3 regions of the Paenarthrobacter aurescens genome follow, and region 3 is predicted to be linked to each of the others. Evidence: riboswitches for the same ligand, from Rfam matches in the RefSeq annotation. Region 3 holds a riboswitch; each other region holds the start of a gene.
What was found. Region 3 has a riboswitch for thiamine pyrophosphate ahead of ABI796_RS17610 (ECF transporter S component). Riboswitches for the same ligand answer to the same signal wherever they lie in the genome.
Positions count from the first base shown of each region.

Region 1: linked by a shared signal. The riboswitch ahead of thiC (phosphomethylpyrimidine synthase ThiC) and the one ahead of ABI796_RS17610 (ECF transporter S component) in region 3 are both predicted to bind thiamine pyrophosphate.
Region 2: linked by a shared signal. The riboswitch ahead of ABI796_RS11045 (bifunctional hydroxymethylpyrimidine kinase/phosphomethylpyrimidine kinase) and the one ahead of ABI796_RS17610 (ECF transporter S component) in region 3 are both predicted to bind thiamine pyrophosphate.

Region 1 is NZ_CP157456.1:2,472,073-2,478,041, forward strand. It holds gene ABI796_RS11485 (VOC family protein) at 1-857, opposite strand, end outside; gene ABI796_RS11490 (amidohydrolase family protein) at 936-2,018, opposite strand; TPP riboswitch at 2,101-2,208, shown strand; gene thiC (phosphomethylpyrimidine synthase ThiC) at 2,204-4,063, shown strand; gene ABI796_RS11500 (alpha/beta fold hydrolase) at 4,046-4,768, opposite strand; gene ffh (signal recognition particle protein) at 4,838-5,969, opposite strand, start outside.
Region 2 is NZ_CP157456.1:2,383,856-2,389,824, forward strand. It holds gene obgE (GTPase ObgE) at 1-1,439, opposite strand, end outside; gene rpmA (50S ribosomal protein L27) at 1,594-1,857, opposite strand; gene rplU (50S ribosomal protein L21) at 1,919-2,227, opposite strand; gene ABI796_RS11045 (bifunctional hydroxymethylpyrimidine kinase/phosphomethylpyrimidine kinase) at 2,639-4,174, opposite strand; TPP riboswitch at 4,165-4,263, opposite strand; gene ABI796_RS11050 (ribonuclease E/G) at 4,460-5,969, opposite strand, start outside.
Region 3 is NZ_CP157456.1:3,790,347-3,796,315, reverse strand. It holds gene ABI796_RS17635 (Na+/H+ antiporter subunit E) at 1-524, shown strand, start outside; gene ABI796_RS17630 (monovalent cation/H+ antiporter complex subunit F) at 521-799, shown strand; gene mnhG (monovalent cation/H(+) antiporter subunit G) at 789-1,181, shown strand; gene ABI796_RS17620 (DUF4235 domain-containing protein) at 1,249-1,509, opposite strand; gene ABI796_RS17615 (NUDIX hydrolase) at 1,546-2,223, opposite strand; TPP riboswitch at 2,739-2,875, shown strand; gene ABI796_RS17610 (ECF transporter S component) at 2,951-3,571, shown strand; gene ABI796_RS17605 (ABC transporter ATP-binding protein) at 3,571-5,154, shown strand; gene ABI796_RS17600 (energy-coupling factor transporter transmembrane protein EcfT) at 5,151-5,945, shown strand.

The DNA.
Region 1 (5,969 bases), 1.3 Mb from region 3:
CGCAGTTTGTTCCGCCAAGGATCCTCAAAGTGAAGCTCGGCTCCGGTGTGATGATTTGGCACACCGGCAACCTTGAGACGATCAGCCAGCGCTGCCACGTGGTCACTTCCCGGCACCTCAATGAGCACCTCGCCCAGGCCAAGAGTGTCTTTTCGCGGACCTGCCCCACGGCTGTTCCAGACGTTCATGGCCATGTGATGGTGATAGCCGCCAGCGGAAACGAACAGTGCCTGCCCGTGCCAGCCTGCGGTGCGCTCGAAGCCGAGCGTTTGGACGTAGAACTTCTGCGCAGTCTCCACATCACCCACTTGCAGGTGGACATGCCCGATCCCGGCGGCGGCTTCGTGCTGCCCTGTCACGGCAGCTTCACTCAGGTGCTGCTGGAGAAAGCGCTGCGGTGGCAATGCCACATTGTCCATCACCACGTTTTTGCCGTCCCACTGCCAAAGCTCACGCGGCTTGTCATAGTAGAGCTCAATGCCGTTGCCTTCGGGGTCTGTGAAGTAGAAGGCTTCACTGACCAGGTGGTCGGCGCTCCCCGCAAAAGCGCGGGGTTCATACTCTGCGGCAGTGGCAATGGTGGCGGCCAATGAAGGCTGGTCCTCGAACAGGATGGCCGTGTGAAACAAGCCGGCCTCGCCCCGCCCTGGAATCTGCAGTCCCGCCGCCGGAGCAAGGTGAACCACCGGCTTGCCGACTCGCCCCAGATACAGCCCACCATCCTGCTCGGCAACCACCTTCAGGCCCAGGGCGCGCTGGTAGTAGTCGCTCATGACCTTCATGTCGCCAACCTTGAGCATGACGGTGCCCATGGTGAGTTCGGCAGGCAGAAGATCCTGACTGGTTGAAATGGTCATGTGAAGCTCCCGGTTCTGAGGTGGCCGCGAATCGGCATCCTTCTACCTTTATAAATTACTTGAAGCTTCAATTTATTCCTAACGGACGACATGTCCTCCAAGGACTATGTGTTTAAGGTCAGTGACCGTGGCCAGGCGGCGTCGAGGGTCGTCACTGCACAACACGACGTCGGCCCGGGCGCCCTCGCTGATGCCCTCGGCTCCCAACCATGCCCGGGCACCCCACGCGGCGGCCTCCAGGACAGCGGCAGGCGGCAGGCCGGCGTCGTGCAGTTCCATCATTTCGTCCGCAATCCTGCCGTGTTTAATGACGCTTCCCGCGTCGGTCCCCGCATAGATGGTGACCCCGGCCTCGAACGCCTCCCCCACGCGCTCATGACGACGATTCCAGAGCCGGAGCATGTGATCCGCGTACTGCGGAAACTTCGGCGCTGCCTGCGCGGCTATGTCCGGGAAGGTGGCGATGTTGACAAGTGTGGGAACTATTGGGACTGACTGCTCCACCAAACGGGGCAGATGCCTGGGCAGGAGGCCGGTGGCGTGCTCAATACAATCAATGTTGGCATCGAGCATGTGATCGATGGTGTCCTCGGCGAAGCAATGAGCCGTAACCCTGGCACCTTCATCATGCGCGGCCGCGATGGCGTCCCTCACGGTCTTTGCCGGAAACGATGCGGCGAGGTCTCCGACGCCACGATCTATCCAGTCGCCCACCAGTTTTACCCAGCCATCACCGTCCCGGGCTTCCTTTCGGACGGTCTCCACCAGCTGCTCCGGTTCAATCTCGTGGCCCAGACCGCGGAGGTAGCGCCGGCTCCTGGCAATATGCCGGCCTGAACGGATGAGTCGGGGCAGATCAGACCGCTGTTGGACCCAGCGCGTGTCGCTGGGCGATCCGCAATCGCGGATCAGCAGCGTTCCGGCGTCGCGGTCCGCTTGGGCCTGAGCCAGGGTGGTTTGCTCATCAACCGCTCCGCCTGCCCCTAGTCCGATGTGGCAGTGAGCATCCACCAAACCAGGCAGAACCCACCCCTCCAACACAACGTCCGGCATGACCGTGGGGCGCTGGAAGGTCAGAACTCCATCCACGGACCACATCCCCTGGCGCTCCTCGGTCGCCGAGACGAGCACAGGTCCAATGAATTCGATGATGTCGGCCATGGTAAAAGCGTAGCGGGGCAGCGCGACACAGCCCGCTGCCGGCATGTGACTGGGCCGCTGTTCAGAGCTGTGGTAGCTTCGTCTACGACCACACGGGGGCCCCTGCAGGGGCTGAGATCGGACTGATGCAGTCTGCGACCGTTGAACCTGTCCGGGTAATGCCGGCGAAGGAAGTGAGTATTCCCTTGAGCACCACAGAAACACAGCACAGCCCTGCCCAAAACGGGACGAACGCGGCCCAAAACGGGAAGAACGCGGGCCAAAATCAGGCCGTCACGCAGTCGTTGAAGTCCCACTCGCTGGCCTGGTTGGAAGATCCCGAGCATGGCATTCGGGTTCCCGTTACGGAGATCGCGTTGGAGTCTTCTCCCAATGGTCTAGCCAACCCGCCTCTACAGGTTTACCGGACAGCCGGCCCGGGCAGCGATCCCGTGGTGGGTCTGGAGCCGTTCCGTACCCCATGGATTGAAGCCCGTGCAGACACTGAGGCGTATTCGGGGCGCGAACGGAACCTGCTCGATGACGGTAAATCCGCAGTTCGGCGAGGAGCAGCTTCAGCGGAGTGGAAAGGCGCGCAGCCGGTGCCGCGCCGCGCCGTCGACGGTAAGACCGTCACGCAAATGCACTACGCGAAACAAGGCATCGTGACACCGGAGATGCAGTTCGTGGCATTGAGGGAGGGCTGCGATGTTGAACTTGTCCGCAGCGAAGTCGCCGCGGGAAGGGCGATTATCCCGAACAACATCAACCACCCCGAATCAGAGCCGATGATCATCGGCAAGGCATTCCTGGTCAAGATCAACGCGAACATCGGCAACTCGGCAGTCACCAGTTCAATAGCCGAAGAAGTGGACAAACTGCAGTGGGCGGCGCAGTGGGGTGCTGACACAGTGATGGATCTCTCCACGGGAGATGACATCCACACCACGCGTGAGTGGATCATCCGCAACTCGCCCGTTCCCATCGGAACAGTCCCCATATACCAGGCGCTGGAGAAGGTGAACGGCGAAGCCAACCAGCTGACGTGGGAGATCTTCCGCGATACCGTGATCGAACAATGCGAGCAGGGCGTGGACTACATGACCATCCATGCAGGCGTTCTGCTCAGGTACGTGCCGTTGACCGCCAACAGGGTCACGGGAATCGTATCCCGCGGCGGTTCCATCATGGCCGGTTGGTGCCTTGCTCACCACCAGGAGAACTTCCTCTACACACACTTTGACGAGCTGTGCGAAATCTTTGCCCAGTACGATGTCGCGTTCTCCTTGGGCGACGGGCTGCGTCCTGGTTCCGTTGCGGACGCCAACGACGCCGCGCAGTTTGCCGAGTTGGATACGCTCGCGGAGTTGACACAGCGGGCGTGGGAATTCGACGTCCAGGTCATGGTGGAAGGCCCCGGCCACATTCCGTTCCATCTTGTGCGGGAGAATGTTGAGCGCCAGCAGGAACTGTGCAAGGGTGCGCCGTTCTACACCTTGGGTCCGCTGGTTACTGACGTCGCGCCTGGCTATGACCACATCACCTCGGCCATCGGTGCTACGGAGATTGCACGCTACGGTACGGCGATGCTCTGTTACGTGACCCCTAAGGAGCACTTGGGTCTCCCCAACAAGGACGACGTCAAGACTGGCGTCATCACGTACAAAATCGCGGCGCACGCGGCTGACCTCGCCAAGGGGCACCCGGGAGCTCACGAACGTGATGATGCGCTGTCCAAGGCGCGGTTCGAGTTCCGCTGGAGGGACCAGTTCGCTTTGTCCCTGGACCCTGTCACCGCAGAAGCGTTCCACGACGAGACACTGCCGGCAGAACCCGCAAAAACCGCCCATTTCTGCTCCATGTGCGGACCTAAGTTCTGTTCGATGCGCATCAGCCAGGACATCCGCGACGAATACGGTTCGGCAGACTCCCAGGCTGCAATCGCAGGAATGTATAACGGGATGCGCGAGAAGAGCCAGGAGTTCCTGGCCTCAGGGGGAAAGGTGTACCTGCCCGAGCTTCAGGTCCCCGCAAACCAGGGCAGCAGTTCAGGAGGCCTGAACTGACATCGCCCGGCCAACATCGGCGATGAACGAACGAATAGCTTGATCGCCGTCAACGGAATCCTGGGGCCGGTGTCCGCCCGCTGCCACGCGGCGGAGGGCACCGGTTTCCTGGAGGTAGCCCGCAATTTCCTCGTAGAGGGGTTCCCACCCGCCGGTGAGGACCAGGGTGGGGACCCCTGGAACAATCTGGAGCGGCGCCTCCCATGGCGGTGCCTGGAGCCGGAGCCTACGGGCGGAACGCCGGGCTTCGGCGGTGTCCAGCCCACCCGTTTCAGCAGAGAACGCCCGGCGGAAATATTCACGCTGGTAATCGGCGTCGTTGAGTTGCGTGCGGGCGTCGAACAACGGTTCCATGAGGGCCCGGTGGGAAGCCGTGGCCGGGAGCTCAGCCGTCAGGGACAAACAGGCGGGCTCCACCAACGTGAGCGAATGCACCAGCTCGGGGCGTTCGATGGCAGCCAGCATGGCCGAAATTGCACCTTGTTCATGGGCAACGACGTGACCTCCACCGGAGTCGGCCAAGGCATTGATCACTATGGCAACGTCCGCCGCCACATTGGATTCCGTTGGTTCGGCGACGGCGTCAAAGCCGTGCCGCCGAAGGAAGAGGGCGTCATAAGCAAGGGCCATGCCATGCTGCTTCGGCCAGGCCGCAGCACCGAAACTGCCCAGGCCGTGGACGAAAACTACGCGCTGCTTATGCATTGATTCAGCCTATTCCACGGCTCTGACATCCTAAGGAGCCGGGAGGCCCGGCTCCTTAGGACGCAATATTTACTTTCCGAGGAACTTGTCAAAGCCCTTGGGAAGATTCAGCGATGACGGATCGAAGTCTGCTGCACCCTGACCAAAAGCCGCTCCGGTAGGGGCTGCCGAGGCAGCGTTTGCCCGCTTGGCTTCGGCATCACGCAGCTCCTGGGCTGCCTTGGCAGGGTTGCCTGAGCGAGCCTTCTTCTTCGGGGCGTTCTTCCCGTTCTTGCGTCCACCGCCGGGGCCTCCGAGCCCAGGCATCCCGGGCATACCCGGCATGCCGCCGCCCTGTGCGAGCTTCTTCATCATCTTCTGCGCTTGGGCAAACCGCTCCAGCAGGCCATTGACCTCGGACACATGCACGCCGGAACCCTTGGCAATACGGGCGCGGCGTGAGCCATTGATGATCTTGGGGGCAACGCGCTCGTGCGGAGTCATGGAGCGGACGATTGCCTCGACGCGGTCGATCTCTTTTTCGTCGAAGTTCTCCAGCTGCTGGCGGATGTTTTGCGCACCCGGCATCATCATGAGCATCTTCTTCATGGAGCCCATGTTGCGGATCTGCTGCATCTGGGCGAGGAAGTCGTCCAGGGTGAAGTCTTCCTGGTCAGCGAATTTCTTCGCCATCCGGGCAGCTTCGTCCTTGTCCCATGCCTTCTCAGCCTGTTCGATCAGGGTGAGGACGTCACCCATGTCCAGGATGCGCGAAGCCATGCGGTCCGGGTGGAAGAGCTCGAAGTCGTCAAGGCCTTCACCGGTAGAGGCAAACATCACCGGCTTACCAGTGACGGACGCCACCGAAAGCGCGGCACCGCCGCGGGCATCGCCGTCGAGCTTGGAAAGCACAATGCCTGTGAAGTTGACGCCCTCATCGAATGCCATGGCCGTGTTGACGGCGTCCTGACCGATCATGGAGTCAATGACAAACAGGACTTCGTTGGGAATGATCGCCTGACGGATACGGCGGGCCTGATCCATCATCTCGGCGTCAACGCCAAGGCGACCGGCGGTGTCAACAATCACGACGTCGTGCAGCTTCTGACGTGCTTCCTCCACACCAGCCTTGGCTACGGCCACGGGGTCACCGGCAGGGTGCTCCAGCTCTGACGTGGCGCCGGGGTGCGGAGCAAACACGGGAACGCCCGCACGCTGTCCC
Region 2 (5,969 bases), 1.4 Mb from region 3:
TCGCGCTTCTGTGAACGCGTGGGGCGGTCACCGATGTCCGCCACGCGAATGTCAGTACCGCGGGGCGTTGCAAGGAGTTCGGCGCCGGCCATCATGGTGGGCTCCCAATCGAACACCACGCCGTCGTCCTCACCAATAACCACGGTGTCGCCGGGCTTTGCCCCAACCTTGAAGAGCTCGGTCTCCACACCAAGCTTGGCAAGGCGGTCCGCAAGGTAGCCAATGGCTTCCTCGTTGGTGAAGTCAGTCTGCTTCACCCACCGCACCGGCTTCTCGCCCAGGACGCGGAACAGTGGCTCGAGGTTCTTCTCCTCGCGGCGGATCTTGAAGCCGGACTCATTGACAGCCCGGGGACGCAGCACCGGAGGTGCAACCTTCGGCGGTGCCGTCTTAACGGCATCCCGTGCCGCCTGGACAATTTCCGCCATGGCAAAGCCAAGCTGGCGCAAACCTTCGTGGCTCGTTGCCGATACTTCAAAGACGCGGTAGCCGCGGGCCTCGAGGTCCGGGCGGACAAACTCGGCCATGTCCTTGCCGTCGGGAAGGTCCACCTTGTTGAGCACTACCAGCTTGGGACGCTCATTCAGGGGCACCACTTCGCCGTCAACACCGGCGTAGCTCATATCCACTGCGTACTTCTCCAGTTCAGCCTCAATGATGGCGAGGTCCGAAAGGGGATCGCGGTCTGATTCAAGGGTTCCGCAGTCAAGGACGTGAACCAGTGCAGCACAGCGTTCCACGTGACGCAGGAAGTTGTGGCCCAGGCCCTTGCCCTCACTGGCGCCTTCGATCAGGCCGGGAACATCGGCAATGGTGAAGCGGACCTCGCCCGCCTGCACTACGCCGAGGTTGGGAATGAGGGTGGTGAAGGGGTAATCGGCAATCTTGGGCCGGGCAGCAGACATTGCCGCGATGAGGCTTGACTTGCCGGCGGAGGGGAAGCCAACAAGGGCAATATCTGCGATGGACTTCAGTTCCAGGACGATGTCACTGGATTCACCTTCGATTCCCAGCAATGCAAAGCCGGGAGCCCGGCGCTTCTGGGATGAAAGGGATGCGTTGCCCAGGCCGCCTTGGCCGCCGGCGGCTGCAACGTACTCAGTGCCCTCGCCAACAAGGTCAGCCAGGACTTCGCCGTCCTTGGTCTTGACCACGGTGCCATCGGGCACGGGAAGAATCAGCGTTTCACCGTTCTTGCCACCGCGCCAGTCACCCATGCCGGGCCCGCCATTGGTGGCGTGCCGGTGGGGAGCGTGATGGTAATCCAGCAGGGTGGTGGTTTGGGCCGAGACCCGGAGAATGACATCTCCACCGTTGCCGCCGTTGCCGCCGTCAGGTCCACCGAGGGGCTTGAACTTTTCCCGCTTCACAGAGACACAGCCGTGGCCGCCGGTTCCGCCGGATACGTGCAGGACTACCCGGTCTACAAAGCTCGCCACGTGGATCTCCTCAGTTGCTGTCTTCCAGCGTTTGTTGCTGTTGCCAGCGCTGTTGCAAAAACCAGTGCGCTAAAGCGCCCTAGTCGATTGTAATGCGGTTAAAAGAACGGTGGAGCGGGCCGTTTGGCCCGCTCCACCGGTTCAGAACTTGTTGTTACTCTGCAGCTGCAGCAGCAACAATGTTCACTACGCGACGGCCGCGGCGAGTACCAAACTCAACCGCACCGGCCTGCAGTGCGAACAGGGTGTCGTCGCCACCGCGACCGACGCCTGCACCGGGGTGGAAGTGGGTCCCACGCTGGCGAACGATGATCTCGCCAGCGGAAACTACCTGACCACCGAAACGCTTGACGCCCAGGTACTGAGCGTTGGAGTCACGACCGTTGCGAGTGGAACTCGCGCCTTTTTTGTGTGCCATGTGAAATGCCTGCCTCTAAATTTCTGGGGAAACTGAAAAACCTGAACAGCGGTAACGAAAGTTACGCGATGCTGGTGATCTTGATCTTGGTCAGTTCCTGACGGTGACCCTGACGCTTCCGGTAGCCGGTCTTGTTCTTGAACTTCTGGATGACGATCTTCGGACCACGGAGGTCCTCGAGGATCTCAGCCGTGACCTTGACGTTGGCCAGTTCCGCAGCTGCGGAGGTGACCTTCTCGCCGTCAACCAGGAGCAATGCGGGCAGCTCAAGCGTGCTACCGGCTCCACCGGGGACGCGGTTCAGCGTTACGTAGTCTCCAACGGAAACTTTTTCTTGGCGGCCGCCTGCGCGGACAATCGCGTACACCACTTGGGTACTCACTTCTCTCGACGTTTATTACAAAATTTGCGTGCGGAACCTTGAACCGGAATCAGGCCTGGTTCGCGCTGTGCCTCAACGCCGTGGACTTCTGATCGAAGTCCGCGAGTCATCCCATGAACAATTCCAAGGGGCATAACCCAAGTGTTGGCGTAAGCACCGAAGATCAAGATTACGCTAGTTTGACCTTCAGCTGCAAATGAGGCCGGGTCCGGAGGCTACCTCGTGACTTGCATCACTAGTTGTAACGGACTCTCCCGGCACCGTGCCCATACAGCCTACAGTGTTTGGGCCAGATTAACGCGATTCGGCCGGCGACGCGCTGACGTGTCCCAACAATCACCCTGAAACTGCTCTGGAAACTCCGCAGAGGAGGCCTGCTGAACCGTTCCTCTGGCGACGTCAGACAAACAGCCTGGGAGCGTCAAAGAATGCGGTCTCGTAGCGGCAGGACTGGGTGAAAGCCTCCATCATGGCCACCTTCTCGGCATCAGAAGCCGCAATCGCCGCAGCGTCCGTGAGATTGATCGCTTTTCGCGTTGCCGCAGCGAAGTCCGGGTCGGCGTAGGTCTTCAACCACTCGGCATACGAGTGGTCCGCGGGGGCGCCCGCCTCAACATAGGCGCCATGCAACTGCTGACCGACCTCCGCGTACAACCAGTAGCAGGGCAGGATCGCTGCGAGGACCACCGCGTAACTGCCTGAAGCAGAGGTCGCCAGCAAGTGGTCCACATAAGACTTGGTAACCGGCCCCGTGCCTGTTGGCACAGGGCGGGTGCTCAACCAGTTTCTGTGCAACTCCGACTCAACTTCCAGGCACTGCTGGGAAGCCCTGGCCCAGAACAATTGCTCTTCTTCCGTGGGAGCAAGCGCACCGGCACGCGCCAAGACCCTCGAGTATCCGTTGAGATAGATCGCATCCTGGGCGAGATAGTAATTGAAATCACGTTCCGGGAGCTCGCCGGACTGAAGCTGCTGAATAAATTCGAGCCCGTAGATTGATTCGAGTTCCGGTGCAGCGGCATTCCACAGCTTTGCAGCAAAGGCCCCAGGCGAGGCCGCTTGCCGGAGGTGGTGAAAATGATGAACGGGTCCGTTCCCTTGACCCACCCGCAGGTATTCCGAGGCTGTCAATGCTCCCAGCAGCCAAGGTTTCACCTCCCGCAATGAAGCTTCCCAGTCACCGGTGCGGGCTTGGACCGTCGCCAAGGCCGAAGACAGCGAACAACCTGTCCCGTGGCTGTTGGGCGTCACAATCCGGGGACCTGAAACCTCTATCACGTCACGCGACAACAGCCCGGTGGTGTTCACCAAGGCGTCGGGGCATTCCGGGCCCGGCAGATGGCCTCCTTTGACCAATACCGTGTTTCCATATTCCGCAGCCAGGCGCTTGCCTTGATCCAGCGCTGCAGCCCAGTCCTCCGCCTCAGGCTCCCCCAGCAACATGGCCAGCTCAGGAAGGTTGGGCGTGATGAGGTGGGCCAGAGGCAGCAGTGAACGCAGGGCTTGCTCCGCGGACTCCCGCAGCAGCCTGTCACCGCTGGTGGCCACCATCACCGGATCAAGGACCACGACGGCGGGGCGCACCTCCTGGAGCCAGCTCCGGACCTGGTCAATGACGGCAGCATCGCCAAGCATCCCGATCTTTACGGCATCAAGGGTGATGTCAGCGCTGATGGCATCGAGCTGCTGGCGCAGGAAAGGGGCGGGTGGGACGTGGACGGCGCTGACTCCCACAGTGTTCTGTGCCGTGAGCGCTGTGATGGCGGCCATGCCGTACCCACCCAGCGCTGCAATGCTCTTCAGGTCCGCCTGAATTCCGGCACCGCCTGAGGGGTCCGAGCCGGCAATACTGAGAACGCGCGGGATGGGGCGGGCCAACAGTGTTTCCCGGGCACCGTCAAACGGGTACACGGATGAGGATAATGATGCAGTCATGAGGACATCCCTTCGCCGGTGCTAACCGGACAGGTTCAACGGGTCTGGATCTCAGCCGGGCCCAACGCCCGGCACCCCGTGTCAGTCCCCAAGCCTAGCCGGGAAGCAGTGTGCTGCGGGAACCGGAGTGCATACAAGCGTGGATGTGACCGGGAAGAACTCTCTGCCGAAGAAGGACTGCCCCTGCCAAGGACGGAAGAGAACGCAAAGGGGCCCCGCGCTACCTGGTAATGCCGGATAGCGCGGGACCCCTCAGAGGTTCCGTGGTGGGCGGTATGCCCCGGACTAGAGCTCCGAGGCCGGGACCCCCACTCCAAGGATGATGGGCTCGTCGGTGGATACCTTCTTGGCCGGCTCCGCAGGCGCCTTGGCCTCGTGGGCTGAACCTCGGGTATCCGATGCCGTCACCTCATGGTGCTCCACACTGGTTTCATTCGCAGCACCTTGTGCCCTGCTGGCACTGCGGTTACGGCGGCCGCGACGACCCCGTGACGGTGAAGAGGCCTGGGGATCCTCCTCTGCAGCAGGTGCTTCCCGCGTGTCAGCAGATTTCGGCGCAGCAGCTTCCGGCGTGGCAACAGAGTCCTGGGTGGCAGCGGCTTCCGGGGCGGCGCCCAGGTGGGAGAACGCTTCAGCCAGCAGATCCAGGCTCATGGCAGGCTTGGCCGCCTGCGGTTCCTCGTGGTGCTCCACGAATGGCAGCGCAACTTCTTCCCCGCCGAAGCGCAGGACCGGAGTGGACCTTGCTTCCTGAGCTGCTTCCTGAGCTGCTTCCTGAACTGCCGCCTCGCGTGCAGCCTCTGCTGCTTCGCCACTGACTGCGGATCCGGATGCGGAGCCAGCTGGCTCGTGCTGCCCGGCGGCTCGTGCCTGCTCTTCTGCGCGGTGAACTTCGTCGTCATGCAAGTGGGCGGCGTGCGCTGCAGCTGCAATGGTGGCCAAGGCAGCCCTGGTGGCCTCAGCCTTGGCCTGACGGGCAGAATCCTGCGGTTCAGCCGAGACAGCAGGGGCAGTGGCTACCGGGGCGGACGAGGTTGTATGGACCTGTGCGGGCGCTTCAGCAACAGCCTGTCCCCCACCCTTCCCGCGGCGGCGCTTACGCTCGGTGCGCGCAGCGGGCTGCTGCACCTCGGTGTTGGGGCGGTGGTGTTCAGCAGCCACCACGTTGGCGCGGCGGTGTTCAACGGGTTCGTCGTGAGTGACCACGCCACGGCCTGCACAGTGCTCGCACTGCTCACCGAAGACCTCCAGAAGGCCGGTTCCCATGCGCTTGCGTGTCATCTGGACCAGGCCCAGGGACGTTACTTCGGCCACCTGGTGCTTGGTGCGGTCCCGGCCCAGGCACTCCACCATGCGTCGCAGTACGAGGTCGCGGTTGGATTCGAGGACCATGTCAATGAAGTCAATGACAATAATGCCGCCGATGTCGCGCAGACGCAGCTGGCGAACCACTTCCTCGGCTGCTTCAAGGTTGTTCTTGGTGACCGTTTCTTCCAGGTTTCCACCGCTGCCGGTGAACTTGCCGGTGTTGACGTCCACCACGGTCATGGCCTCGGTCCGGTCAATAACCAGCGAACCACCCGAGGGCAGGAAAACCTTGCGTTCCAGGGCCTTGTGGATCTGCTCGTCGATGCGCCAGGCAGCAAAGATGTCCTGGTCCTTGGTCCACTTTTCCAGGCGGCCCACCAGATCAGGGGCAACGTAGGTCACGTAAGCCTCGATCGTGTCCCAGGCGTCATCACCGGAGACAATCAGCTTGGAGAAGTCCTCATTGAAGACGTCACGAACTACCTTG
Region 3 (5,969 bases):
TCATTTGGTTGGTCATTGTGTGGGGTGCGCTGTGGCGGGACTTCAGCCCGGGCAACCTCCTGTTCGGTGCCCTGATTGCCGTCTTGGTGGCTAAGTTCTTCTACCTTCCGCCCGTAGAGCTCAGCGGCAGGTTCAACGTCCTGCGCGCCATACCCTTCGCGCTGATGTTCCTGGCCAAAGTAGTGGCAGCGAGCTTCCTGGTGCTGTACCTGGCTGTAGCCAAGGGCCCCAAGGTTCGCAGCGCCGTCGTCGCCGTTCCGTTGCGGAGTCATTCCGATCTCATGGTCACCGCTACCGGCCACGTGATCTCGCTGATCCCGGGGTCCTTGGTGGTGGAGGTGGACCGCTCCACGTCCACGTTGTACCTGCACGCCCTGAACATTTACGAAGAGGCGGATATTGACAAGATCCGTCAGGAAACCCAAGCCATTGAAGCAGGACTGATCCGCATTATGGGCACGCGTGAAGAAGTCGAGGCTCTCAAAGCTGAGCAACGGCCCGGGCTGGAAGGGGCAGCGCTGTGAAAGAAGTAATCCTGGTGGTTACCGCCGTGATCCTCAGCCTCGCCGCCGCGGGTGCGATCATCCGAATCGCCATCGGTCCGTCGCTCCTTGACCGCGTTCTGGCATCGGATGTCTTGCTGGCAATCCTCGGTGCTGCTCTGGCAATCGACATGGCCATGAACAAGCACCTTAACAACCTGATGCTGCTGGTAGCGCTGGCCGTCATCGGGTTTATCGGCTCGGTGACGGTTGCCCGATTCGTGGCCGAGCGGAGGGAACAGAGCAATGAGTCCTGAAGCCACCGGCCTTGACGCCGTGATCGATGTTGTCACCGCTGTGTTCCTCATAGTGGGAGCCCTGATGTCCCTTGGCGCCGCCATCGGACTGCTGAGATTCCCGGACCTCATGAGCCGCATGCACGCAGCCACTAAACCGCAGGTCCTGGGGCTGTTCCTCATGCTGGCTGCAATCGGACTCCAGATGCGGACCTGGTGGGTGTGGCCGGTTCTGCTGGTGGCGTGGATTTTCCAGCTCCTCACGGCCCCCGTGTCCGCCCACATGGTGGGCCGCTCTGCATACAGAACCAAGCATGGTCACCGCGAAAAGCTCACCAAGGATGAACTGGAGGCCGTGGTCCAAAGGGCTGCTGCCGGCCAGGAACCCGGGAACAGCAACTAACTGACGAGTCAACACAGCGACGAGGTCACCCGGGAGGATGACCTCGTCGCTGTTGTCTTAAGTAGGCCTAGACGATGTCGTGGCTTTTGGCGAAGCGCGCGATGGCACGTTGCGTGCCCCGGCTCGCCAGAACCTGGATGAGCGTGCTGACGAAGGCGGAGATCAACGCAAAGGTCAAGGCCGAACGCAGGCTGGCCTCCATGTCGTCATTACCCAGGGGTGGCTTGTTGCCGGTGGCCTTTTCCCAGCCTTTGTTCACGAGTTTGGTGCCCACGAAGCCTGCTCCGAGGCTCACTCCGGCACCGATCAGCTTGAAGAAGAGGTTCATGCCCCCAGCCTAGCCGTCTGCGGCCCCTCCCAAGTGTCAGCGGCGGTTTTCCCGTTCCTTGAGGAAAGCGGCCATTGAACCAACCGGAGCCAGTACCGGAACAACCTGGTGATCGGCAGACCACACTTGGTCCACTGTTCGGAACCCGGCGATTTCCTTGAGCAGGTAATACGTGGGTGGCATCAGCTTCAGGGTGCCGGCCGCTTCCGCTGCAAGAATTTCCGCCACAGGCATCCACAGTGATTGCCAGGCCTCGGTGGTTTGATGCTGGGGTTCGGCACCGGGGGAGGGCTTGGCAACGTAAAAGTAGGTGTCGAATCGCTTGGGCATGTCTGTGGGGGTGATCCAGTTGGCCCACGGGCGGAGCTGCTCCGCCTTGATGTTCAGGCCGGCCTCCTCCTGAACCTCGCGTATTGCTGCAGTGAGTACTGTCCCGGCGTTTCTGGTTGCTTCGGCCGGCTCCGCGCTGATGGAGCTCTGGTTCCAGTCGGCTGCGTGACGTTGGAGCAGTTCCTCGGAGTAATCCCACCCGGAAGCATCGGCGGGATCCACACGTCCGCCGGGGAAGACCACCATGCCGGCAGCGAAATCCATGGTGCTGACCCTGTGCTGGACGAAGGCTTCGAGCCCGCCCGTCGCATCACGGAGCAGGATGACGCTCGCGGCCAAACGCGGTTGGGGCGCAGTGCCGTCAGTAGTGGGAAGGTCGGTCATGAAATGTGCCCCTTTGCCGCGGTGAAGTCTGCTGGTTCATTCTCTCAGGTCCCGTTGTGGGGCCTGGTGTGCGTGTCAGGACGCGGGGATAGGGCGCAGAGTGGGCCTCGCAACGCACCTCGTGCTCGTTGTGGGGCCTGGTGTGCGTGCCAAAACGTAGGGGAAGGGCGCAGAGTGGGCCTCGCAACGCACCGCGTCCTCGTTGTGGGGCCTGGTGTGCGTGCCAAAACGTGGGTTTGGGGCGCAGAGTGGGCCTCGCAACGCACCCCGTTCTCGTTGTGGGGCCTGGTGTGCGTGCCAAAACGTGGGTTTGGGGCGCAGAGTGGGCCTCGCAACGCACCCCGCAGCCGTTGTGGGGCCTGGTGTGCGTGCCAAAACGTAGGGGAAGGGCGCAGAGTGGGCCTCGCAACGCACCCCGCAGCCCCCGGCACGTCCGATTGTGACCGGCCCCCGGCAATCAATCAGCACCCGCAACACCCGCAGGTGTAAACTGAACCAGCCCATCAGGGCAGATTTGATAACGACAGGGGAGCGCCGCCGTCGGACTCTGCAGAGATGCAGAAGACGCGAGGGCGCTGAGAGTGCGGACAGCCGCAGACCCTCGAACCTGATCCGGTTAGTACCGGCGCAAGGGAGTCGAGCTTCTCAGAGTGTCCGGATCCGGACGGCGAAGGCCAACGGGTTCCGGGGAGCACTTTCCCCTCCTGTAACCTCAGGAGGCAGAAAAATGACCACGGTAAACGTGAAGAAGGCCAGTTATAACTGGCGTGTTGTAGACATTGTTGTGGCGGCCTTGATCGCCATTGCGGGCGGCGTGATTTTCTGGGCATGGTCCCAGGGCGCGGCCTTGGTTTCCATCCCCATGAACGCGACGTATCCGCCGCTCACCGGCCTGATCGCCGGCGGCTGGATGATCCCCGCTGTTCTTGGAATGCTCATCATCCGCAAGCCGGGCGCGGCCTTGTTCTGCGAAGCTGTGGCAGCCACGGGCGAACTCATCATGGGCTCGCAATACGGCACCACGGTTCTCATTTCCGGCGTTCTGCAGGGCCTGGGCGCCGAGCTGATCTTCGCCGCTTTCCGGTACAGGAAGTTCAACCTGCCCACAGCGCTCCTCGCGGGCGCCGGCGCAGGCCTCTTCTGCGGTTTGAACGATTCCTTCCTGCCGTGGGGCTGGAACATCGCCTACGAAGCCGTGGACAAGTTGGCGTACATCACCTTCACCACGATTTCCGGTGCGATCATCGCCGGCGCGCTCTCCTGGGTTGCGACCCGAGGCCTTGCCAAGACCGGCGTGCTGAGCTCCTTTGCCTCACGTAAGGCCGCTTCGGAGCCCGTTTTCAGCTGATGTCCGCCACGCATAGCGGCACGGTGCGGCCTGCTGCCATCACAGCTGAGGGCTGGGGGTGGCGGCATGCCGGCCGGGCCCAGGCTGCCGTTCAGGGCCTCGATCTCCGGATTGAACCGGGGGAACGTGTGCTGCTCCTGGGTCCTTCCGGTGCCGGCAAATCCACGCTCCTGCATGCCCTCGCGGGTGTGCTGGGGGACGAGGAAGACGACTCGGATGAGACCGGCTCCCTGCTGATCGACGGCGTTGCTCCCCGTGAGCAGCGAGGCCGCGCCGGGCTGATGCAGCAGGACCCGGAAACGCAGGTGGTCCTGTCCAGGGTGGGGGACGATGTTGCCTTTGGCGCAGAAAACCTTGCCGTCCCGCGGGAGGAGATCTGGGAGCGCGTCCATGAAGCGCTCGACGACGTAGGGTTGCGTACCGCTGCAGGCGGCGGTTTGGCGTTGGATCACCCGACGGCGGCACTCTCCGGTGGCCAGAAGCAGCGCCTTGCGCTGGCAGGTATTTTGGCGATGCGACCCGGGCTGATCCTGCTGGACGAACCAACGGCCAACCTGGATCCGGCCGGGGTATTGGAGGTCCGCGACGCCGTTGGCAGGTGTCTGGATAAGACCGGCGCCACACTGGTTGTGGTGGAACACCGCGTGTCCGTGTGGAAGGACCTGGTGGACAGGATCGTGGTCCTGCAGCCAGGCTCCGCAAATGCGGCGGGAACGGGCAGCGTGGCAAACGGCGGTGTCCTCTTGGACGGGCCGCCGGATCAAGTTCTATCAGAAGCCCGCACCATGCTGATCTCTGCTGGCGTCTGGGTGCCGGGGTACGTCCCGGCAACCCGGCAACGCCGGAATGAACCCCCTTCCGCCCAGCTCCTCCTCGCGGCACAGGACCTGGCGGTTTCCCGGGAAAAGCCACGACGCAAAGGCTTCAAGACCGTCCCGCCGGTGCCGGTTCAAACGGGCATCACGGCACAGGTCAGGGCTGGCCAGGCGTTGACCATCACGGGGCCGAACGGTGCCGGCAAGTCCACTTTCGCGCTCACGTTGGCCGGCCTTCTGGCACCGGTGGACGGCAAGGTCAGTGCCGCCGTCGAGCTTTCCGAGGGCGCCGGTATTGACCCGTACAAATGGAAAGCCGAGCAGCTTATCTCCCGAATCGGCACGGTGTTTCAGGAACCTGAGCACCAGTTTGTTACAGGGAACGTCATGGATGAGCTCATGTTCGGTCCCAAGCATCTGGGCCATGGCGAGGACCGTGTGGACGAACTGCTGGAGCGCCTGCGGCTGACACATCTGGTGGATGCCAACCCGTACACCTTGTCCGGTGGTGAGAAGCGGCGGCTTTCGGTGGCCACGGTCCTCGCGGCCCATCCGAAAGTGCTTGTCCTGGACGAGCCCACGTTCGGTCAGGATGCCAATACCTGGGCAGAGTTGGCGTCGTTCCTTTCAGAGTTGCTGGACGCCGGAACCGCGGTGGTATCGGTGACCCACGACCAGGAGTTCAGTGCTGTTCTGGGTGGAACCGAGTTGCAGATGGGCCCGGTCCAACAGGGTGAAGCAACGCATCAGGAAGCGGGTGCAGCATGAGGGACGCTGTGAATCTGCGCGGAAACCATGCACTCCTGACCAAGGCCAATCCGTTGGCCAAGTTCGTGTCAGTCTTCCTGATTTCCCTGGTGCTGGCCTTATCCATCGACTGGGTATCGGCTTCCACGGCGCTCCTTGCCGAACTTGCGATCTTTCCGTTGGCAGGGCTCACCCTGAGGCTCTTGTGGCAGCGCGCGTGGCCTCTGATCATCGCGGCAGCCATTGGCGGCTGGAGCACCGCAATAGTTGCGGCGGACAGCGGGGCTGTAGTGCTCGACGTCGGACTCTGGTCCATCAGCGAAGGTTCCCTTGAGCTGGGGCTGGGTTTCATGCTGCGCGGCTTGGCGATCGCCCTGCCCGCGATTCTGCTCATGACCTGCACGGATCCCACCGACTTGGCTGATGCTTTGGCACAGAAGGCAAAGCTGCCGCATCGCTTTGTGCTGGGCTCCCTCGCTGCGATGAGGCTGGTGGGGCTCATGGCTGAGGAATGGCAGACAATCGGCATGGCCCGACGCGCCCGTGGGGTGGGTTCCCGGGGAACCCCGTTCCAACGGATCAAAGCAACCCTCGGCCAGAGCTTCGGTCTCCTGGTTCAGGCGGTTAGGAGGGCTTCCCGGCTGGCAGTGACCATGGAAGCGCGCGGTTTCGGCGGCGGACAAAGGACTTGGGCCCGTGAATCCACGTACTCAATGCTGGATGCGTGGGTGCTCCTGGGCGGAGCGGTCATCGCAGCGGGCGCAGTGCTGACGGCCGTAGGGGCGGGAACCTGGAGCTTCGTCTGGCGCTAAGGCTTCATGCAGCGCGGTGTGCCC